DNA from 3 places in the Kribbella amoyensis genome. Region 1 is predicted to be linked to each of the others. Evidence: riboswitches for the same ligand, from Rfam matches in the RefSeq annotation. Region 1 holds a riboswitch; each other region holds the start of a gene.

Region 1 (7,471 bases):
AGGTCGACAAGGTCATCGCGGACACCGACGCGAATCCGCTGGAGGGCAGCGGCGATCGCAAGGTGACCCAGGGACTGGCCGTCCTCGGGGTGATCTACCCGCTGTACCAGAAGGACTTCTGGCCGCGGCTCGAGGAAGCGATCGCGCAGGCGTCCGAGGGCAAGGGCGCGCGGCTGCTCGCGCTGGCCGACGAGTACGCGGACCGCACCCCGAACGGGTACAGCAGCAACTCCAACGAGGTGATCTACGCGGTCAACTGTCTGGACCGGCAGGACATCGCCTCGGTCGCGGAGGCGAAGGCGGACGAGGCGAAGTTCAAGGCGGCGTCCCCACGGTTCGGGTCGTACCTGCTGTGGGGCTCGCTGGCCTGCGCGAACTGGCCGGTCAAGCCGGAGGACAAGCCGCACCCGATCAAGGCGGCCGGCGCGAAGCCGATCGTCGTGATCGGTACCACCCGCGACCCGGCCACGCCGTACGAGTGGGCCGTCGGGCTGGCCAAGCAGCTCGAGAGCGGCGTCCTGATCAGCCGGGACGGCGACGGGCACACCGGGTACAACGAGGGCAACGACTGCGTCGACCGCGCGGTCGAGACCTACCTCCTCCAGGGCACCCCACCCGCCGCCGACCTGAAGTGCTGAGGGCCCGCTAGTTGGGCCGCTTGTCGCCGTTCGGGTCGGGGAGTTGCAGGGTCTCGGTGGCTCGTTCGAGCACGCTGCGCAGGGCGGCCTCGTCCTGCGGGCGGCCGCCGACGGTGATCTCGATCAGTGTGCGCTCGCCGTCCTCGCTCGGGAGCCAGCGGGACAGGCCCATCCGGGGACCGCGGGTCTGGTCGACGTAGGTGTAGACCAGCGTGCCGTTCTCGTTGCTGATCACCTTGAGATCGCGCTCGTCGATGCTCTTGGCCCTGTTCGCGGCCAGCTCGTCCGGCTGCTGCTTGCTGCCGCGGGCGTCGAAGCGCACCTGCCAGACGCCGGTGGGGTCGAGGTACCGCGGGCGGGTGCCGCCCTGGCTGCTCTTCCACCCGACCGGGACGTCCGCGCTGATCGGCGATCGCTCGGAGCCGAACGTCTGTGCGGCGAACTGGAGCGAGTTCGGGTCGAGGCCTCCGGACACGGTCGGCGTCGGCGACGGGCCCGGGCTGGTGACCACGGTCGTGCTGTCCGAGTTCATCGCGTTGATCGCGAGCACCGAGCCGAAAACGGCCACGCCGACGGTCATTCCCGCCAGCGTCGCCACCAGCGCCTGGTGCCTGGGCGTGAGCATCCGGACCTCCGCTTCCGTTCTCGGCCGCAGCCCTGATTATCGACCAAGAAGGGGCCGACCACGAAACCCGGCGTACGCTGGCCCGTCGTGGAGTTCGAAGAGGCGTTGCGCCGGTACGACGCGGGTGAAGCGGAGCGGTCCGACCTGAAACTGCTGGTGAAACACCTGCTGAAACTCCTGGTGGCCAAGGCCCCCGGGCACGCGGTCGAGGTGCGCGTCCCGCCGTACGGCGCGGTGCAGTGCATCGAGGGACCACGGCACACCCGCGGTACTCCGGGGGCGGTCGTCGAACTCCCGGCCGAGCTCTGGATCGCCCTCGCGCTGGGCCGGATCGACTGGCCGGGTGCCCGCGAGACCGGCAAGGTCCGGGCGAGCGGGGAGCGGACCGATCTGGGACCGCTGCTACCCCTGCTGACGCCCTGACCCAGCGGACCTCGGCACCCTCGGGAGAGCGCGTCGGTCCGGACGTAAAACAGGTTCGTCGAGGCGAGTCGCCCATGTCACCATGGGCCGGTGGCAACCAGTTTCCGCTCCCGGCTGGCCAGGCTCCGGGTCGACCTGACTCCCTGGCGTGGATCCCGGGACTTCCGCATCCTGGTGGTCGCCGGCTCGGTCTTCTTCCTCGGCGGCATGGTCGGCTACGTGGCGCTGCCGTACCAGCTGTACCAACTCACCGGCTCCAACTTCGCCGTCGGCGCGATGGGCCTGGTCACGATCGCCCCGCTGGTCGTCTTCGGCCTGTACGGCGGCGCCCTCGCGGACCACATGGACCGCCGCAAGATGCTGATCGGCACCGGCGCGGCCCAAGTGCTCATCTGCGCACTCCTGCTGGCCAACACGCTGCTCGACGATCCCCGTGTCTGGCTGATCTACGTCTGCGGCGCCCTGAACGCGATCGCCTCGTCCCTGCAGCGCCCGAGCCGCGAAGCCCTGTTCCCGAGGGTCGTCCGGCACGAGCAGATGCCGGCGGCCGTGACGCTCAACTCCCTGACGCTCCAGGTCGGCCAGCTCGCCGGTCCGGCGCTCGGCGGGTTGCTGGTCGGCACGGCGGGCGTGACCTGGGCGTTCGCGGTGGAACTGGCCGGCCTGGCGATCGCGACGCTGCTGTACGTACGTCTCGGCTCGTACAAGTCGAACGAGCACAGCACCCCACCGAGCCTGCGAGCGATCGGCGACGGAGTCCGGTACGCCTTCCGCCGGCGGGACCTGCTGGGAACCTACGCGGTGGACATGGTCGGGATGTTCCTGGCGATGCCGATCGTCCTCTTCCCGGCGTTCGCGACCGAGGTGCTGAAGGAACCGAAGCTCCTGGGGTTGCTGTACAGCGCGGAGGCGATCGGCGCGATGCTGGCGACGCTGACGAGCGGTTGGGCGAGCCGGGTCCATCACCACGGCCGCGCTGTGGTGCTCGCGACGATCACCTGGGGCGCGTCGGTCGGGATCGCGGGACTGGCGCCGAACATCTGGTTCGCGATCGCCTTCTTCGCGGTCGCGGGTGGAGCGGACATGATCTCGGGACTGTTCCGCGCGGTGATCTGGAACCAGACGATCCCGGACGAGATGCGCGGCCGACTGGCGGGAATCGAGATGCTGTCGTACTCGCTGGGGCCGCTGGGCGGGCAGTCGAGATCGGGGTTGGTGGCGGACCTGACGAGCGTGCGGACGTCCATCGTGAGCGGCGGCGTGTTGTGCGTCGCGGGCGTGCTGGCGACGGCGGTATGGCTGAAGGACTTCTGGCGCTACGACGCAAGAACCGACGAGCACGCGGTGCGCGAGCGGGAACTGAGGTCCACGGCTGCCGTTGGGGAGGGCACGGCGCCGTAGCTGCGGACGGTTGGCGCGACTACCGCCTCTCAGGGTGAGCACGGCGACAGAGGAGCCGCGCGTGCTGGGTACTCCTCTGCTCCACCCGCCACCTGGGTACAGTCGGTGCACCATGCGAATCCGTCCCGTAGCCGCCTCGTCCACCGTGCTCGCCCTCGCCGCGCTGGCTGGGTGTGGTGGCGGTGGGAACGAGAGCGCGCCCGACGTACCTCCGCTGGTCTCCGTCAGCACCACGCCGACCGAGTCCCCCTCAGCGACCCCGACAGAAACGCCGGGCACCCCACCGACCGCGAAGGTCGCCGACACCCTTTGCGTGCGGATGGACCAGACCTTCGTCCAGGCCACACTCGCAGCGCCCGTCGTGACGATTCAGCCGAAGGCGGTTCCGGCGGAGATCGGGTTGCCCAGCTACGACCTCTGCCAGCTCGCGCTCAGCACCAGCCCGACTGGCCCGGTCCTCAAGGTCGGTACCTCCGTGCTCACCGCGACGAAGGGCGAGCTCGCCGCCGCGAAGAAGGCGTACGACGCGACGAGGGGCGAACCGTCCAAGCTCGTCTCCGTCGGCCAGGGCGGATTCGGGACCAGCCGCTTCGTCGTCTTCCTGCTCGGCACCAGGATGATCAAGGTGGAAGGCCCACCCGCCACCTCCGCGAAGTACGTCGCGCTCGGCCTGGAGGCGGCCCGGCAAGCACCCGGATTGCCCGAGGCGTCCCCGCTGATCACGCGCCCGGACTGCGAGCGCGGTACCTCGGCAGCGGCCAAGGTGATGGGCGCGGAGGCGATGGCGCGGCGCGACGGGCAGACGGCGACCGGGGACACGGTCTGCGGGTGGATCAACGCCGACGCGGTCCTGTACTCGACGGTGCGCCGGGTGCCGGATGCGCAAGCGGCGATGGCGTCGATCCGCAAGGCGCCGACCTCTCAGCCCGTACCGCTCGGCGACGAGGGGTACGTCGACACCGCGACTGGCCGCGGGACCATCCGCGTGGGGACCGACAAGATCGTCGACCTGGTTCCGACCGGCCGGCCGAAGACCGACGACATGGTCGCCTTCGCCCTCGCGATGTCCCCGCTCTACACCCGCTGAACCCCCTCGAAGTGGGACCTGCTCGTGCGACTTGATCGCAGGTTGGGTTACGGTACTCGCGCCGTGGTGTTCGGGAAGCCGGTGAAGTACCGGCGCGGCCCTCGCCACTGTGATCGGGAGTTCCGCCGCGCGTTCGCCTCGTAAGGGTGAGACCACTGGTCCGTGAGGACTGGGAAGGTCAGTGCGGTGGATGTGGTGTCCCGTCAGCCAGGAGACCGGCCACGGCGTGTCAGACCCATCCACGAGGTGCTGGAGGAGCGGTCCGCCATGGCCGTTGTACGTAAGGCAGTTGCTGCTGCCGTCGCCCTGTCCCTGCTCACGGCCTGCGGCGGCGCCGCCGAGGCCGGTCCGAGCACCGATGCCGTCACCGTGCGGAACTGCGGCCTGGACGTGTCCGTCGACGGCCCGCCCGAGCGGGTTTTCGCGGCGTACCAGCCGGCGATCGAGATGGCGCACGCGCTCGGCCTGTCCGATCGCCTGGTCGGTACGGCGTTCCTGGACTCCGAGGTGCTCCCGGAGTACGCCGACGCGCAGCGCGACCGCAAGTACTACAAGAACCTGCCGAGTCGCGAGGAACTGCTCAGCCACAACCCCGACTTCGTGCTGTCCGGGTTCAACGACGTGTTCAGCGCGGCCGGGACGGACGGGAGCTTCGGCAGCCGCAAGAGCCTGACCGACCTCGGGGTCCGGACCTGGATCTTCAGCCCGCTCTGCCCGACGGCGGACGGCAAGGGCGACGAGGCGATCGACCCGGCGAGCGTGTCGATGGACAACGTGTACGCCGATCTGCGCGACCTCGGCAAGCTGTTCGGCGCGGGGGACAAGGCGGAGCAGGTGATCGCCGACCAGCAGCGCCGGATCGCCGCCGTCGAGGCGAAGGTGAAGGGCGCGGACCGGCCGACGGTGGCGATCGTGCGACCCGGCCTCGAGGGCGGTGGGCTGACCGTGTCGGGCGGTCCCGACTTCGGCACGGTACTGATCCGCCAGGCCGGCGGCGTGAACGCGTTCGCGGATCTCACCGCCAAGCGGAACGTGAAGATCAGCGCCGAGGAGTTCATCAAGCGCGATCCCGACTACGTCCTGATCAGCGGCTGCTGCGACGCGACGCTGACCGAGGACCGGACCCGGCCCGATGTGGACAAGCTCCTCGCCAATCCCGCCTTCGCGAACCTCAAGGCCGTGCAGAACAAGCACGTCGTGCCGTGGTTGTTCGCACACCACTCGGCCGGTGTCCGCGGCGCCCACTCGACAGAGCTGATCGCGAAGATCATCCACCCGGATCGCGTCAAGTGACGCTGTCGCGTCGCCGCGGACTGCTGCACCACAGCGGTCCGCGCGCGGCGGGACTGGCCGCGGCGGTCACCGTCCTGCTGGCCGCGGTACTCCTCTCGCTCCTGGCCGGGGCGCAGTGGTTCGGGCCCCGCGACGTGTACGCCGCGGCCGCCGAGTTCGCCGGATCGGACACCGACCGCGTGATCCGGTACCTCCGCCTCCCGCGCACCGCGACCGGGTTGCTCGCGGGCGCCGCGTTGGGTCTGGCCGGCGCCTTGATGCAGGGCGTCACCCGCAACCCGCTGGCCGATCCCGGCCTGCTCGGCGTCAACGCGGGCGCGGCGCTGGCCGTGGTCGGGGCGATCGGGCTGCTCGGCATCCACAGCCTGACCGGGTACGTCTGGTTCGCCATGGGCGGTGCACTGGTCGCGACGGTCGTCGTGCACCTGGTCGGGTCGGTCGGGCGGGGCGGCGCGACCCCGGTCAAGCTGGCGCTGGCCGGTGCGGCGTTATCGGCGCTGCTCGGCTCGGTGACGTCCGCGGCGACCTTGCTGGACCTGTCCACGCTGAACGAGTTCCGCTTCTGGGTGGTCGGGTCCCTCACCCTGGCGACCGGCGGGATCGTCGCCCAGGCGGTCCCGTTCATTGCCGTCGGCATCGTTCTCGCGCTGGCCCTCGGTCGCTCGCTCAACCAGCTGGCCCTCGGCGAGGACCTCGCGACCGCCCTCGGTACCAGGGTCACCGTGGTCCGGATCCTGGCCGGCCTGGCGGTCGTCCTGCTGGCCGGGACGGCGACCGCGATGGCGGGCCCGATCGGCTTCGTCGGTCTCGCGGTACCCCACGTCGCGCGGACTATCGTGGGTCCCGACTACCGCTGGATCCTGCCCTGGTCGGTGGTCCTCGCGCCGACGGTGCTCCTGCTCGCCGATGTGGCCGGCCGGCTCGTCGTCCGCCCGGCCGAACTCCAGGTCGGCATCGTCACCGCGTTGTTCGGTGCGCCCTTGTTCATCGCGCTGGTCCGTCGCCGGAAGCTGGCCGAGCTGTGAGTACGCGCTGGGCCGTCCGCGTCGGCAGGGTCTCCACCCGCGTCGATCCCGTCGCAACGGGGATCGCGTTGCTGGCTTGGGCTCTCACCCTCGGACTTGCGGCGTTCTCGCTGACACTCGGGGACTACGAGATCCCGCTCGCGCAGGTCCTGGAGACGTTGGCGGGCCGCGGTTCGCTGATCATGACCGACGTGGTGGTGAACAACCGGCTGCCCCGGATCCTGGTGGGGATCGGCGTCGGGGTCGCGTTCGCGGTGTCCGGCGCGATCTTCCAGCGGCTGGCCCGGAATCCGCTGGTCAGCCCGGACCTGATCGGGATCAACGCCGGCGCCGCGCTCGCCGCGGTCCTGATGATCACCGTGCTCGGCAGCAGTACCGCTTGGATCCCGGCCGGAGCGCTCGCCGGTTCGCTGCTCACCGCGACCTGCATCTACCTGCTCGCGTACCGGAACGGGGTGGCCGGGCAACGCCTGGTCCTGGTCGGGATCGGGGTCACCGCGATCATCGGGTCGCTCACCGCGTACCTGCTGACGCTGGCCGACATCTACGCGGCCAAGAACGCGCTGCTCTGGCTGACCGGCAGCCTGGCCGGCCGATCATGGCCGCAGGCCACCATCATCGGCGTCGCTCTGCTCGTCCTGGTCCCGCCGGCGATGGCGGCCGCCCGGCAGTTGCGCGTGCTCGAACTCGGCGACGACCTCGCCCGCGCGCTGGGTGTCCGGATCGAGGGCGCACGGGCGGTCCTGATCGCGATCGGGGTCGGCCTGGCCGCGCTGGCGACCGCGGCAGCGGGACCGATCGGTTTCGTCGCGCTGGTCGCCCCGCAGCTCGCGCGCCGGCTGGTCCCCGAAGGCGTGCCGAGTCTCCCCGTCGCGGGCGCGCTCGGGGCGTTGCTCGTGGTCGCGTCCGACCTGATCGCGCGGCAACTGTTCGCCCCGACCGCGCTGCCGGTGGGGATCGTCACGGCCTTCCTCGGCGC
Region 2 (7,471 bases), 2.9 Mb from region 1:
ATCACCCCGACGATCCGTACCTCGGTGTCGAAGGCAACGAATCCCTGGACCACGGCACCCACACTGCGACCGGCCGCCGAGGCGTCGACCACCAGGACGACAGGGGCCCGGAGCAACTTCGCGACATGGGCCGTGGAGGAGAACCCGTCGGTCCCGAGGGCGCCGTCGTACAGGCCCATCACGCCCTCGACCACGGCGATGTCCGCCCCCGCCGCGCCGTGGGTGAACAACGGTGCGACGCGTTCCTCGCCGGACAGCATCGCGTCGAGGTTGCGGCCGGGGCGCCCGGTCGCGACGGCGTGGAAGCCGGGATCGATGTAGTCCGGGCCGACCTTGAACCCGGCCACGGTGTGCCCGGCCTTCCGCAGGGCCGCCATCAGCCCGACCGCGACCGTCGTCTTGCCGGCCCCCGAGGCGGGTGCGGCCACGACGATCCGCGGGATCACCACTCGATCCCCTTCTGGCCCTTCTGCCCCGCGTCCATCGGATGCTTCACCTTGGTCATCTCGGTGACCAGATCGGCCGCGGCGAGCAACCGTGGATCGGCGTTCCGGCCGGTGATCACCACGTACTGGTGGCCCGGCCGGTCCGTCAGCGTCGCGACCACCTCGTCGACGTCGACCCAGCCCCACTTCATCGGATAGGTGAACTCGTCCAGCACGTACAGGTCGTGCGCCTCGGCCGCGATCCGGCGCTGGATCTCCCGCCAGCCCTCCAGCGCGGCGGCGGCGTGGTCCTCCTCGGTGCCGCTCTTGCGCGACCAGCTCCAGCCCTCGCCCATCTTGTGCCACTCGACCGGACCACCCTGACCCGTTGCCTCGTGCAACTGCCCGAGCGCCTTGAACGCGCTCTCCTCGCCGACCCGCCACTTCGCGCTCTTGACGAACTGGAACACGCCGATGTTCCAGCCCTGGTTCCAGCCGCGCAACGCCATCCCGAAGGCGGCGGTCGACTTCCCCTTCATCTCCCCGGTGTGCACCATCAGCAACGGCCGGTTCCGCCGCTGCCGGGTGGTCAGACCGTCCTTCGGTACCTCGGTCGGCTGTCCTTGCGGCATCAGGCGGCCCGCCGTTCCGTCACCGCGCGGACCAGGTGACCCGCCGCGACCTCGCCCAGATCCAGGTACTCCGCGCCGAGGTCGCCGGCCAGTTCTGCCGCCAGCCCGAGCCGGACGCCACGCCGTGACTCACAGTCCACGACGATCGTGGCGATCCCCTGCGCCGCGATCCACCCGGCGGCCTGACGAGCCCGGGCGAAGGCGTTCTCACCTTGGGTCGCCCGGCCGTCGGTGACGAGGACGAGCATCGGCCGGCGGCGCGGATCGCGGATCGCGGCGATTCGCAGGACGTCGGCCGCTTGCAGCAGACCTTCGGCCAGTGGGGTCCGCCCGCCGGTCGGCAGGGATTCGAGCCGGCGAACCGCGGTCTCGACACTGCCGGTCGGCGGCAGCGCGACCGTGGCCGTGGTGCGGGCGAAGGTGACCAGGCCGACCGTGTCGCGGCGCTGGTACGCGTCCAGCAGGAGCGAGACGATCGCCGTCTTCACCTCGCCCATCCGCTTCTTCGTCCCCATCGAGCCGGACGCGTCGACGCAGAAGAGGACCAGGTTGCCCTCGCGGCCTTCGCGGACCGTCATCCGGACGTCGGCCGGCCGCACGGCGAGACCCGGACCGGTCCGGCCGCGGGTGCGCTGGTGCGGCGCCGCGTTGCGCAGGGTCGCCAGCAGATGCGGGCGGCCGGACTCACGCCCGACCCGGACGCGGTCGCCGACGACGCGGCCCACCTCGGTGATCGCGCGCGACCGGCGGCCGGCGACCCCGGTCCCGGCCGACTGGATGCTGAGCAGGCGCGCCTTGTACGGCTCGGAACTGGCCGCGACCTGCCCGGCCGGCGCCGCGCCAGCTTGCTCGGCGTTGTTCGCGTCGTCGGCGCCGGAGGACGCGGAGTCGCGGTCCGACCCATCACGATCCGGCCCGCCATCATCCGGACCACCCTCAGGCCCGCCACCCCCGGGACCGCCGTCGGGACCACCGTCGGGATCGTCGTCCGGGTCTTGCGGCATGCTGTCGTTGATCGCCTGCTCGAGCTGCTCCTCGTCCAGCCCGGGCGCGTCGAACGGGTTGCGCCGCCGCCGGTGCGGCAGGGCGAGCTTCGCCGCGGCCCGGACGTCCTCCACCTCCACCACGGTCCGCCCCGACCAGGCCGCGTGTGCGACCGCGGTCCGCGCGGTGACCAGGTCCGCCCGCATCCCGTCCACGTCGAAGGCGGCGCAGATCTCGGCGATCTGCCGCAGCGCCGGGTCGGTCAGGATCACGTCCGCCAGCAGGCTCCGCGCCTTGACGATGCGCTCGGCGAGTTCGCGCTGCGCGGCGTCGTACCGGCCGACGAAGCTCGCCGCGTCGGCCTCGTACGCCAGCCGTGCCCGCATCACCTCGACCCGGACCGCGGGATCCCGGCTCGCGACCACGTCCACGGTCAGGCCGAACCGGTCGAGCAGCTGTGGCCGGAGCTCGCCCTCCTCCGGGTTCATCGTCCCGACCAGGACGAACCGCGCCGGGTGCGTCACCGACACCCCGTCCCGCTCGACGGTCGCCCGGCCCATCGCGGCCGCGTCCAGCAGGACGTCGACCAGGTGGTCGTGCAGCAGGTTGACCTCGTCCACGTACAGCAGCCCGCGATGCGCGGCGGCGAGCAACCCCGGCTCGTACGCCGTGATGCCCTCGGCCAGCGCGCGTTCCAGGTGCAGCGAGCCGAGTACCCGGTCCTCGGTCGCGCCCACCGGCAGTTCCACCAGCCGCGCGGGTCGCACCGCAGCGGCAGCGGCGTCATGGGGACCGTCGGGGCAGTCGGGATCGGGGTCGCCCGGGTCGCAGGAGAACCGGCAGCCGGTGACCACGTCGACCGGGGGCAGGATCTCGGTCAGGGCGCGGACGGCCGTCGACTTGGCCGTCCCCTTCTCGCCGCGGATCAGCACGCCGCCGATGGCCGGTGAGATCGCGGCCAGCACCAGCGCGAGCTGCAGGTCGTCCATCCCGACGACGGCGGTGAACGGGAAGCCCAGCGAAGGACGGGCAGTGGTCGGAGCAGACCGCATCAGCGGCGATTCCCTTCGTCCAGCGGGTGTCCACGCCCGCAACGGCACTCGGCACACCCGGGCACGCCAACGCTCCCGGGCGGACGGCGGCAGATGTCCTGGCTTCCGGGAATCACCCGGTCACAGTGGCGGGACCGCCCCGGACTCCCGGCCTCAGCCGGTCACCGGTGTTCCTCCACTGCCGTCCGCCAGATCATGGCACACGGCGACGCCCCGGGCAGCACTCCGGTCGGGTGGCGACGATCACCACCTACCGGCCGCGGAGCCTCAGGACTGGAGCGCTTCGGTCCACCGGTCGGTGGGAACCGCGACGTCGGTCTCGCGCACCCCGACGATGGGCGTGACGGTGACGTAGCCCTTGGCCAGCAGGGCCTCGTCGGTGGCCGGGTCGGGCGCGGCCTCCGGGTCCTCCAGCACGATCATCGGCTCGCCGGTCTCGGCGACGGTCCCGGCGATGCGGGACCGTTCGATCGGCGTCAGGTGGGCGCGCCGGATCCCCTCCAGCTCGGCCACCGGGCGATCCGGGACGTTCAGCGTGAGGACCGTGCCGGCCGGTTCGCCGACGAGCCAGTCGAGCGCCTCGGCCGCGACCGCGCCGGCGGTCTCCAGGTACTGCGGGGTCTCGGAGTCGATACTCACTGCGAGCGCCGACATCCCCTGGGTCGCGGCGGTGAGCGCGGCCGCGACGGTCCCGGAGTGCAGGATCGGTACGCCGATGTTGTGGCCGTGGTTGATCCCGGAGACGACCACGTCCGGCGCGGCCCCGAACGCGCCGACGGCGGCCAGCGTCACCGCGAGCGCGGGCGTGCCGGCGATCCCCGTGAAGGTGATGCCACCGGCCTCCTCGGACGCCGACTCGATCGGCCGCCCGACCATCCCGGCCCGGGCGGACCCGACGCCGCTCTGGTCGTCCAGCGGCGCGACCACGACCACGTCGTGACCCTGGGCGGCGACGGCTGCCGCGAGGGCGCGGATCCCGCGCGCCTGGTACCCGTCGTCGTTGGTGATCAGGACCCGGAGTCGCTCGGCAGCCATGACTCCACCCAATCACACCGCGTCGGGCCCGGCCTGAACACCGGACGTCGAGCAGGAGTCAGCGGTCCTCGATGTCACCCTCGGTCTCGAGCACGGCGGCCCGCAGGGTCTCCAGGGCTTCGGCGGACGGCTCGGACCACAGTCCGCGCTGGGCCGCTTCGAGCAGCCGCTCCGCGATCCCGTGCCGGGCCCACGGGTTGGACTTGCGGAAGAACTCCGCCACCTCATGGTTCGCGACGTACTCGGTGGTGAGCGTCTCGTACATCCAGTCGTCCACCACCCCCGCGGTCGCGTCGTACCCGAAGAGGTAGTCGACCGTGGCCGCCATCTCGAAGGCGCCCTTGTACCCGTGCCGCTGCATCGCCGCCATCCAGCGCGGATTCACCACCCGGGCCCGGAAGACCCGCTTGGTCTCCTCCTCCAGCGACCGGGTCTTCACCTGCGCGGGCACCGCCGAGTCGCCGATGTACGCCTTCGGGTTGGCGCCGGTCAGGTGCCGCACCATCGCCACCATGCCGCCGTGGTACTGGAAGTAGTCGTCCGAGTCCATGATGTCGTGCTCGCGGGTGTCGGCGTTCTTCGCGGCCACCTGGATCCGGGCGTACGCGCGCTCCATCGACCCACGCGCCTCGGCCCCGTCCAGGCCCTGGCCGTACGCGTACCCGCCCCAGACCGCGTACACCTCGGCCAGCTCGGCGTCGGTCCGCCAGTTCCGCGCGTCGACCAACGGCAGCAGGCCGGCGCCGTACGAGCCGGGCTTGGACCCGAAGACCCGGGCCGTCGACGCCCGCAGATCGTTGCCAGACGCAACGTCATCGAGGACGTGGGCACGCAGGTAGTTGTCCTCGGCCGGCTCGTCCAGGCCGGCGACGGTCCGGACCGCCTCGTCCAGCAGCGCCACCACGTGGGGGAACGCGTCCCGGAAGAACCCGGAGATCCGGATCGTGACGTCGATCCGCGGCCGGCCCAGCTCGGCGACCGGGACCGGCTCGAACCCGGTCACCCGGCGGGACGCCTCGTCCCAGACCGGCCGGCAACCGAGCAGCCAGAGCACCTCGGCCAGGTCGTCGCCCTGGGTCCGCATCGCCGACGTCCCCCAGACCGTCAGGCCGACCGAGCGCGGCCACTCCCCCGTCTCGGCGCGGTGCCGGGTCAGCAGCGAGTCGGCCAGCGCGACCCCGACGTCCCAGGCGTTGCGGCTCGGGATCGCCTTCGGGTCGACGGCGTAGAAGTTCCGGCCGGTCGGCAGCACGTTCACCAGGCCGCGGGTCGGCGAGCCCGACGGACCCGCCTCGACGAACCGGCCGTCCAGGGCGCGCAGCACGTTCGTCAGCTCGTCGCCGGTCCGGCCCAGCCGCGGCACCACCTCGGTCGCGGCGAAGGTCAGCGAGGCGGCCACGGCGGCGGAGTCGCGGCCGAGCACCTCGGCGATCACCACCGGCACCTTGGCCGCGTCCCAGCTCAGCGTCTCCATCCCGAGGACCAGCTTGCGGGAGACCGCCTCGAGCAGGTCCACCCCGTCCGCACCGCTGACCGCGGGCAGGTCCGCCAGTGTCGCGAGGTCGGCCAGCTCCGGGACCGGCTTGCCCGGATCCGCGAGCATCGCCGCATCGTCCACACCGAAGGTCTCACCGAGCGCCTTGCGCAACCCCGGCACCGCGCCCGCCGTACCGCCCCACATCTGGGCAGCGCGCAGGACCGCGAGCACGAGGTTCACCCGTGCCTCGCCGGCCGGACCGCCACCGAGGACGTGCAGGCCGTCGCGGATCTGCACGTCCTTGATCTCGCAGAGGTACCCGTCGAGGTGCAGGACGAACTCGTCGAACTCCTCGTCGTCCGGCTTCTCCGTGGTGTGCAGGTCGTGGTGCAACTGGGCCGCCTGGATCAACGTCCAGATCTGCGCCCGCAAGGTCGGTACCTTCTCCGGGTCGAGCGCCTGCACGGTCGCGTACTCGTCCAGCAGGTACTCCAGCTTGGCCATGTCGCCGTACGTCTCGGCGCGCGCCATCGGCGGGACCAGGTGGTCGACGATCACGGCGTGCCCGCGACGCTTGGCCTGCGTCCCCTCGCCCGGGTCGTTGACGATGAACGGGTACACCAGCGGCAGGTTCCCCAGGACGGCGTCCGGGGCGCAGTCGGCCGCCAGCCCGATCCCCTTGCCCGGCAGCCATTCCAGCGTGCCGTGCTTACCAAGGTGGACGACCGCGTGCGCGCCGAAGCCGCCGTCCTCGGGCGCGGCCTCCAGCCAGCGGTACGCGGCCAGGTAGTGGTGCGACGGGGCCATGTCCGGATCGTGGTAGATCGCCACCGGGTTCTCGCCGAACCCGCGCGGCGGCTGGATCATCAGCACCACGTTGCCGAACGTCAACGCGGCCAGCGCGATCGCCGGCTCCGGCCCGGACGTGTCCACGTACAGCGACCCCGGTGCCTCGCCCCACGCCTCCGTCATCGCGTCCCGCAACGTCACCGGGACCTGGCCGAACCACCGCTGGTACGTCGAGAGCGGGACCTTCGCCGCCGCACTCTCCAGTTGCTCGTCGGTCAGCCAGTCGACGTCGTGTCCACCGGCCGCGATCAGCCGGTGGATCAGCCCGTCGGCCCCCTCGGCACCCTGCAACTCGGTGAGGTCGAGCCCACCCAGGTCGTACCCGGCCGCCTGCAACCGGCCGAGCAGGACGACCGCGGACGCCGGGGTGTCCAGGCCGACCGCGTTCCCGATCCGGGCATGCTTGGTCGGGTACGACGACAGCACCAACGCGACCTTCTTCTCCGCGACCGGGACGTGCCGAAGTCGCGCGTGCGCCACCGCGATCCCGGCGAGCCGGGCGCACCGCTCCGGATCCGGCCGGTAGCTCGCGATCCCTTCGGCGTCGTAGGTCTTGAAGGAGAACGGGATCGTGATCAGCCGGCCGTCGAACTCCGGGATCGCCACCTGGGTCGCCGCGTCGAGCGGGCTGATCGCGGCGTCGCTCTCCAGCCACTGCTCGCGGGTCGAGGTCAGCGCGAGGCCCTGGATCAAAGGGATGTCGAGCGACGCCAGCGCGCCCGCGTCCCAGGCGTCGTCCGTACCACCCGCGCTCGCGTCGGCCGCCACGGTCCCACCGGCCGCGAGCAAGGTGGTGACCAGCACGTCACAGCTGCGGAGCAGGTCGAACAGGGCCGCGTTGTCGTCGCTCGACGGATCCAGGCCGCGCAGCGTCCCGCAGTACACCGGCAGCGGCTGAGCACCGGCGGCGTCCACGGCCTCGGCGAGCGTGTCGATGAAGGCGGTGTTGCCGGAGATCTCGTGGGCGCGGTAGTACACGATCCCGACCACGGGGCGTCCGTCCGGGGTGAACGGCCG
Region 3 (7,471 bases), on a different contig from region 1:
GCAGCGTCGGTGAGGTTGCGCAGCGCGGCTTCGACCTCGGGGTAGCCGCGGGTCTTCAGGCCGCAGTCCGGGTTGGCCCAGAGGCGGTCGGCCGGGACCGTGGCGAGTGCTGTCGTGAGCAGGTCGGCGATCTCGGCGGTGGACGGTACGCGGGGCGAGTGGATGTCGTACACACCGGGTCCGACGCCGCGGCCGAAGCCGATCCGCCCCAGGTCGGCCAGGACCTCCATCCGCGACCGGGCCGCCTCGATCGTGGTCACGTCCGCGTCGAGGCCGTCGATCCCGGCGATCACCGCGCCGAACTCGGAGTAGCACAGATGCGTGTGCACCTGGACTCGCGCGGGCGCACCGGCGGTGGCCAACCGGAACGCGCCGACCGCCCAGTCCAGGTACTCCTTGTGCTCGGCCTCGCGGAGCGGCAGCAGTTCGCGCAACGCGGGCTCGTCGACCTGGATGATGCCGGTGCCGGCGTCGACCAGGTCCCCGATCTCGTCCCGGAGCGCGAGGGCGACCTGGTCCGCGGTGACCGCGAGCGGCTGGTCGTCGCGGACGAAGGACCAGGCCAGGATCGTCACCGGGCCGGTCAGCATGCCCTTCACCGGCCGATCGGTGAGCGACTGCGCGTACGACGTCCAGCCGACCGTCATCGGGCCGGTCCGGGCCACGTCGCCGTGCAGGATCGGCGGCCGGACACAGCGGGTCCCGTACGACTGGACCCAGCCGAGCCGGGTGGTCGCGAACCCGTCGAGCTGCTCGGCGAAGTACTGCACCATGTCGTTGCGTTCCGGCTCGCCGTGGACCAGGACGTCGAGCCCCAGCTCGGTCTGGACCAGCACCACCCGGGCGATCTCGGCGCGCATCCGCTCGTCGTACGTCGACTGGTCGATCCGGCCCGCCTGGAACTCGGCCCGCGCTCGGCGGACGTCGGCCGTCTGCGGGAAGGAGCCGATCGTCGTGGTCGGAACCGCGGGCAGCCGGAGGGCCTCCCGTTGCGCGGCGGCGCGTTCGGCGTACGGGGCGCGACGCCGGTCCTCGGGCCGGATCGCGGCCACTCGCGCCTGGATCTCGGTATCTCCCGGCTCACGTCCAACGGCCGAGCTCAGGACGCCGCGGTCGTCGTGGAGCGCCCGGCCGAGGAGTACCACCTCGTCGACCTTCTGCGCGGCGAAGCTCAGCCGGTCGCGGACCTGGGGATCGACGTCGGTCTCCACGGCCACGTCGTACGGGACGTGGAGCAGCGAGCAGGACGTCGAAACCACCAGCTGACCAACCGATCCGAGCAGCACCGCGCACCGTGACAGGGCGGCCCCGAGGTCGGTCCGCCAAACGTTGCGCCCGTCCACCACTCCCGCGACCACCGTCTTGCGCTGGAACTCGGGCAGCGCCGCGATCCGTTCGACGGTCCCGGGCGCGGACACCAGGTCGACGGCGATCCCCTCCACCGCGGTGGCCGCCAGCCGGGGGAGTGCGTCGCCCAGGTCGCCGAAGTACGACGCCACCAGCAGCTTCGGGCGCCGGGGGAGCGCGGACAGCCGGTCGTACGCGGACCGCAAGACGTCCAACTCGGCCGGGGTCCGGTCAGCCACGAACGCCGGTTCGTCGAGCTGGACCCACTCGGCGCCGGCCGCGTCGAGTCGCTCGAGCAGTTCCGCGTACACGTCGAGCAGCGGGTCGAGCAGATCGAGCGGGGCGAAGCCGGGGGCCGCATCCGCCGACGCCTTCGACAACAGCAGGAACGTCACCGGGCCGACCAGGACAGGCCGGGTCCGTACCCCGAGCGCGGCCGCCTCGGCGAGCTCGGCCAGCGGCTTGTCCCCGGCGAGCCGGAAGCTGGTCGCGCCGTCGAGTTCGGGGACCAGGTAGTGGTAGTTCGTGTCGAACCACTTCGTCAGTTCCAGCGGAGCCACGTCGCCGGTACCACGGGCCATCGCGAAGTACGTGTCGAGCCGCGACAACCCGAGTTCGCGGAAGCGGTGCGGTACGGCGTCGACCAGATGGGCCAGGTCGAGTACCTGGTCGTAGTACGAGAACGTGTTGCCAGGAACGACGTCCAAGCCGCGGCCGGCCAGGTCGGTGAGCGTGGCGGCTCGTTGCCCGGCCGTGCGGCGCTCGAGTTCGGTGGCGTCGATCGCGCCGGCCCAGTACTGCTCGACGGCGTGCTTGAGTTCTCGCCGGGGCCCGATCCGCGGGTAGCCCAGCACGGTGGTCCCGATCGGACCGATGGATGTGTTCACGTCTCTCTCCTCGCGAGCGCGGTGACGAGGCGCTGGGCTCGCGGGACGGCGACCAGGCGGCACGCCGACGCACGGCAGCCGCTGCAGGCAGGTCCTCCCACGAGACCCTCGACCTCACCGCACACCGGGTGGTGTGCGGACCGAAGGCAGGTGTTCGGACTCACGGGCGGGCCGACCGGATTCGGTCGGCTGGCCTACTGGCCGTCGCTTCCCAGGCCTTGCGGCCCAGTGCTTCTGACGGCGGTCGTTCCCGTTCACCGCTGCGGGGCAGTCCCGGATTCGCGCCAGGTTCCCTGTTGCCTCGTGCCTCGCCGCGCCTCTGCGCGGCCGACACGAACCATCGGCGGCACCGACCTTAGCGCGTCCCGTCGACCCGGTGTGTCGGCCGTCTCACCTCGGCAGCGATCAGTTCTGCCCGTTGGAGAGGAACAGCGTCACCTGGGACCCCGGGGGCGGGCGGTCGCCGGTTCGCGGATCGGTGTAGGCGACGGTGCCCTCGGCCTCCGGGGAGTTCACCCGGTCGCCGGACAGGACGACCTGGTACCCGGCTCGGCTCAGCGTGTCCGTCGCCTCGCCGGGGCTCATCCCGCTGACCGGGGGCAGGGACTTGCCGTCGCCGCCGGTGATCTTGCTGTTCGGCGGGACGAAGCGGCGCAGCGGCATCCCCTGCAGGGCCTTCTCCATCGCGGTCTGCCAGAGCGGGCCCGCGGTCCCGGACCCGGTCGGGTCGGAGATGTCCTGGCCGTCGAGGGTGTGGCCGTACATCAGGTTCGTGTACGGCAGGGTGGCGTCGGCGACGACGGCGGCCGCGGCCAGGTTCGGGGTGTAGCCGGCGTACCAGACGGCCAGGTTGTCCTGGATGGTGCCGGTCTTGCCGGCCAGGTCCCAGTTGCCGAAGTTCAGCCGGCCGCCGGTACCGCCCGGTTCCATCACGGCGCTGAGGACGCGGTTGACGCCGTCGGCGACGGCGGGAGTGAGGACCTGCCGGCAACCGATCCCGGGCGTCTGGACGGGCTTGCCGGACTTGTCCTGCACCGACGTGACCACGGTCGGCCGGCAGTACTTGCCGCGGGCCGCGAAGGTCGCGTACGCGTTCGAGAGCATCAACGGAGTCACGTACCCGACGCCGAGCGTCATCGAGACCACCTGGTCGAGCGGTTCCTGGGTCTGCGCGTTGTACATGCCGAGGTTCGCCGCGATCGTGGCGATCGAGCACAGCCCGGTGCGCTGGGACAGTTGCAGGAAGTACGTGTTGGTCGAGGCCTTCGCGGCTTCGATCATCGTCAGGTTGCCGCTGCGGGTGGAGTTCCGCGGGCGGTAGTTCGGGTCCCGGGTGGAGCCGGAGCAGGTCTTGAACCGGCGTCCACTCAGGTCGATCTGCGCGGGCGAGTTGATCCGGTACGTCAGCGGCAGCCCCTGCTGGATCGCGGCCGCGATCGTGAACGCCTTCATGGTGGAGCCGTTCTGGAACCCGCCGTACCCGCCGGGGTACGACTTCTCCACGTTCAGGTTGTAGTACGTGTGGTTGCGGCCCTTGCCGTACGGCTTGCTCTGCACCATCCCCTTGACCAGGCCGCTGCCTGGCTCGACCACGGTGATGGCCGCGATCGCGGTGTCCGAGACCTTGGCGTGCTCCTTGATCGACGCCTGCGCGGCCGCCTGGATCCGCGGGTCGAGCGAGGTCCGGATGGTCAGCCCGCCGGTCTTCAGGTAGTGCTCGCGCTCCTTCGGGGTACTGCCGAGGGCCGGGTTGTCCAGCAACTTGGCCACCGCGTACTCGCAGTAGAACGGGTACCGCGAGTTGGCGCAGCCGTTCGGGACCTTGCGGATCTTCTTGAAGTCGATCACCGGCGCCTTCCTGGCGTCCGCGGCCTGCTTGGCAGTGATCAGGTTCAGCTCGCGCATCCGGGCGATGACCAGGTCCCGGCGGTCCTTGGCCCGCTTCAGGTTGTTCGTCGGGTCGTACCCGGTCGGGTTCTTCACCAGGCCGGCCAGCATCGCGGCCTGGGGCAGGGTGAGCTTGGCGGCCGAGACGCCGAAGTAGTGCTGCGCGGCCGTCTGGACGCCGAACGCGCCGTCGCCGAAGTTGGCCAGGTTCAGGTACTTCTCCAGGATCTGGTCCTTGCTGAACTGCTTCTCGATGGCGACCGCGTACCGCAGCTCGGTGAGCTTGCGCTCGTAGGTGACGGCGGTGGCCGCTTTGCGTTGCTCGGCGGTGTCGGCCTTCTCGATCAGGCTCATCTTCACGTACTGCTGGGTGATGCTGGAGCCGCCCTGCTGGACCGAGCCCTCGCTCCGGTTCCGGATCAGCGCGCGCAGCGTGCCCTGGGCGTCCAGGGCGCCGTGCTCGTAGAAGCGTGAGTCCTCGATCGCGACGATCGCGCGCCGCATGATCGGGCTGATCTGGTCCAGCGGCACCGGGACCCGGTTCTGTTCGTAGAGGGTGGCGATCCAGGTCCCGTCGGCGGCCAGCATCTTGCTGCGGACGGCGAGTGGAGCGGTCTCCAGGTCCTGCGGCAGGTTCTGCATCGAGACGGCCGCCTTCTGGGTGGCGAACCCGGCGAACCCCGCGAACGGAATCGCCAGCCCCGCGGCCAGCGCACCAGCCAGCACGCTCACGCCGAGGAACACGACCAGCGACCGAGCGCGACTGCGGACACCCCTTTCGGCTGTGCGCATACCACAAGGCTAACGGAGGAGGTGGAGGCGGGTCAGGACTCGCCGCAAATTAGGTTAGGTTAACCTAACCGCCATGATCGCTCGACGCATCGGAGTTGCGGCTGCCCTGCTCGCCCTCGCGACGACGTTCGCGGGGTGCGGGACCGGCCCGGAGGAGGCGAGCGCGGACGAGCCGTTCGCCCGCGTGGCCACGAAGTTCGGCGAGGTGAAGGTCCCTTCCGAGCCGAAGCGGGTGGTCGCCCTCGGCTGGGGCGACGCGGAGACGGCGCTGGCGCTCGGGGTCCAGCCGGTCGGCGCGAGCGACTGGCTCGCCTTCGGCGGTGAAGGGGTCGGTGTCTGGGCGAAGGGGATGTACCAGCAGGCGCCGCAGCTGATCGGCACGCTCGAGCCCGAGTACGAGAAGATCGCGGCGCTGAAGCCGGACCTGATCCTCGACGTGAAGTCCAGCGGCGACCAGGCCCGGTACGACACCCTCGCCGCGATCGCGCCGACGGTGGGCGTCCCGGCCGGCGCCGAGCAGTACAAGCTGTCCTGGAAGCAGCAGACCGAGCTGATCGCGGCGGCGCTGGGCCGGTCCGCCAAGGGACGCGAGGTGATCGACGCGGCCACCAAGAGCTTCGAGCAGGCGGCGAGCGAGCACCCCGAGTTCGCCGGGAAGACGATCACGCTGGGCGCCCGGACCTCGGCGGGCTACGGCGCCTACGTGTCCGGGACCGGGCGGGTCGAGTTCGTCCAGCGGCTCGGGTTCAAGAACAACCCGGAGATCGACGCGCGGAAGACCGAGAAGTTCTCCGTGCCCGTCTCGCGGGAGAACCTGCAGCTGCTGGACGCGGACCTCACCGTCGTCACCCCGATCGGCGTCGACGCCGGGCAGATCGGCGCCGACCCGCTGTACCGCGCGATCCCCTCGGTCAAGGCGGGCCGCGCGGTGGTCTTCACCGACAAGACGATCAGTTCGGCCTTCGCGACCGACTCGGTCCTGTCCGTCGGGTACGCCCTCAAGGTCGTCGTCCCGCTCTTCGCCAAGGCGCTGCAGCCGGCTTCGTAGTCGGTCCGCGCCAGAGGGCTTGACCTGGAGTCCACTCCAGATTGCAGGCTCGGTGCTACACGCCTTCGGGACAAGGGAGTAGCACCATGAGCACCAACGCAGAACGGGTCGCGGACCGGGCCGTCGGGGATCGGACCACGAGCCCGCTTGGCATCGGCTGCTGGGCGATCGGCGGCCCGTTCCGGTTCGACGGCCGCCCGGCCGGCTGGGGCGAGGTGGACGACGCGGAGAGCATCCGGATGATCCACGCCGCCGTCGACGGCGGGATCCGGTTGTTCGACACCGCCGACGTCTACGGCACCGGTCACAGCGAGCGCGTCCTCGGCAAAGCGCTCGGCCAGTTGCCGGCCGGGGCGCGGGACGATGTCATCGTGGCGACGAAGTTCGCGCTCCAGTTCGACGAGACCACGCGGACCGGGGCCGGGGAGGACGTCTCCCCGCCGGCGATCCGGTCCGCTTGCGAGGCGAGCCTGCGGCGGCTGGGGACGGACGCGATCGACGTGTACCAGTTGCACGGCGGCGTGAGTACCGGGGCCGTGGCCGACGAGGTGGTCGCGACGCTGACCGAGCTGGTTGCCGAGGGCAAGGTCAAGGCGTTCGGGACGAGTGCGGACGTGCCCGAGGTGATGGCGAGCTTCGCCCAGTCGCCGCATGCCGTGACCGTGCAGACACAGATCAACGTGTTCGGTCACCAGCCGGAGGTCCTCACCGCGGCCCATCAGCACAACTTCGCCGTCCTGGCCCGGAGCCCGCTCGCGATGGGTCTGCTCACCGGCAAATACACGCTGGCGAACCGGCCCGCCCTCGACGACGTCCGGCGCGACACCCCGTGGTGGACGTACTTCGACGACGATGCGATGGGGGAGTGGCTCCAGCGGCTCGACGCGGTCCGCGACCTGCTCGGGACCGGCGGCCGGACCTTGACCCAGGGCGCGCTCGGCTACGTCTGGGCGCTCGACCCGGCGATCATCCCGTTGCCCGGGGCGCGCACCGCGGCCCAGGCGGTGGAGCACGCCGAGGCCGTCGCGTTCGGACCGTTGCCGACAGCAATCAGGGAGCAGATCGACGAGCTGCTGGCCGATTCGCCCGACCGGCACTGAGCCGTCCACCGCCGGGCGACCGAACCGCGGCGACGCCGGCCGGGCGTGAGATCGTGGGACCTGGATCGGCGGTTCGGCGGGAGCCGCCGGGAAGGATCGCCGATGACGCAGGACAGCAGAGCCGGCGCGGCGCCGGAGCGGCGGCGGCCCGCGACCATGTACGAGGTGGCCCGGCTGGCCGGGGTCTCCCACCAGACGGTGTCGCGGTACCTGCGCAAGGAGGCCGTGAGCGCCGAGACCTCGGCCAAGGTCGCGGCCGCGATGGAGCAGCTGGACTACCGGCCGAACCTCGCCGCCCGGGCGATGCGGACCCGTCGCGCGCACCGGATCGTCGTCGTCCTGCCGGAGTCGACGGCCGCGATGCCGGTCCGGATGCTGAAGGGCGCGGCCGCCGCCGCGCACGAGGCCGG

The links. Region 1 has a riboswitch for cobalamin ahead of FB561_RS11215 (ABC transporter substrate-binding protein). Riboswitches for the same ligand answer to the same signal wherever they lie in the genome.
Region 2: another riboswitch for cobalamin. It lies ahead of FB561_RS24330 (putative cobaltochelatase); the one in region 1 lies ahead of FB561_RS11215 (ABC transporter substrate-binding protein).
Region 3: another riboswitch for cobalamin. It lies ahead of metE (5-methyltetrahydropteroyltriglutamate--homocysteine S-methyltransferase); the one in region 1 lies ahead of FB561_RS11215 (ABC transporter substrate-binding protein).

Annotation. Positions count from the first base shown of each region.
Region 1 is NZ_VIVK01000001.1:2,344,615-2,352,085, forward strand. It holds gene FB561_RS11190 (alpha/beta hydrolase) at 1-638, shown strand, start outside; gene FB561_RS11195 (hypothetical protein) at 646-1,263, opposite strand; gene FB561_RS11200 (sterol carrier family protein) at 1,351-1,686, shown strand; gene FB561_RS11205 (MFS transporter) at 1,777-3,087, shown strand; gene FB561_RS11210 (hypothetical protein) at 3,200-4,174, shown strand; cobalamin riboswitch at 4,222-4,412, shown strand; gene FB561_RS11215 (ABC transporter substrate-binding protein) at 4,442-5,467, shown strand; gene FB561_RS11220 (FecCD family ABC transporter permease) at 5,464-6,492, shown strand; gene FB561_RS11225 (FecCD family ABC transporter permease) at 6,489-7,471, shown strand, end outside; gene pdxR (MocR-like pyridoxine biosynthesis transcription factor PdxR) at 7,453-7,471, opposite strand, start outside.
Region 2 is NZ_VIVK01000001.1:5,196,239-5,203,709, reverse strand. It holds gene FB561_RS24340 (cobyrinic acid a,c-diamide synthase CobB) at 1-446, opposite strand, end outside; gene cobO (cob(I)yrinic acid a,c-diamide adenosyltransferase) at 443-1,057, opposite strand; gene FB561_RS24330 (putative cobaltochelatase) at 1,057-3,093, opposite strand; cobalamin riboswitch at 3,165-3,291, opposite strand; gene surE (5'/3'-nucleotidase SurE) at 3,361-4,128, opposite strand; gene cobN (cobaltochelatase subunit CobN) at 4,187-7,471, opposite strand, start outside.
Region 3 is NZ_VIVK01000005.1:18,109-25,579, reverse strand. It holds partial or broken gene metE (5-methyltetrahydropteroyltriglutamate--homocysteine S-methyltransferase) at 1-2,234, opposite strand, end outside; cobalamin riboswitch at 2,363-2,591, opposite strand; gene FB561_RS37520 (penicillin-binding protein) at 2,640-4,913, opposite strand; gene FB561_RS37515 (iron-siderophore ABC transporter substrate-binding protein) at 4,987-5,961, shown strand; gene FB561_RS37510 (aldo/keto reductase) at 6,048-7,061, shown strand; gene FB561_RS37505 (LacI family DNA-binding transcriptional regulator) at 7,164-7,471, shown strand, end outside.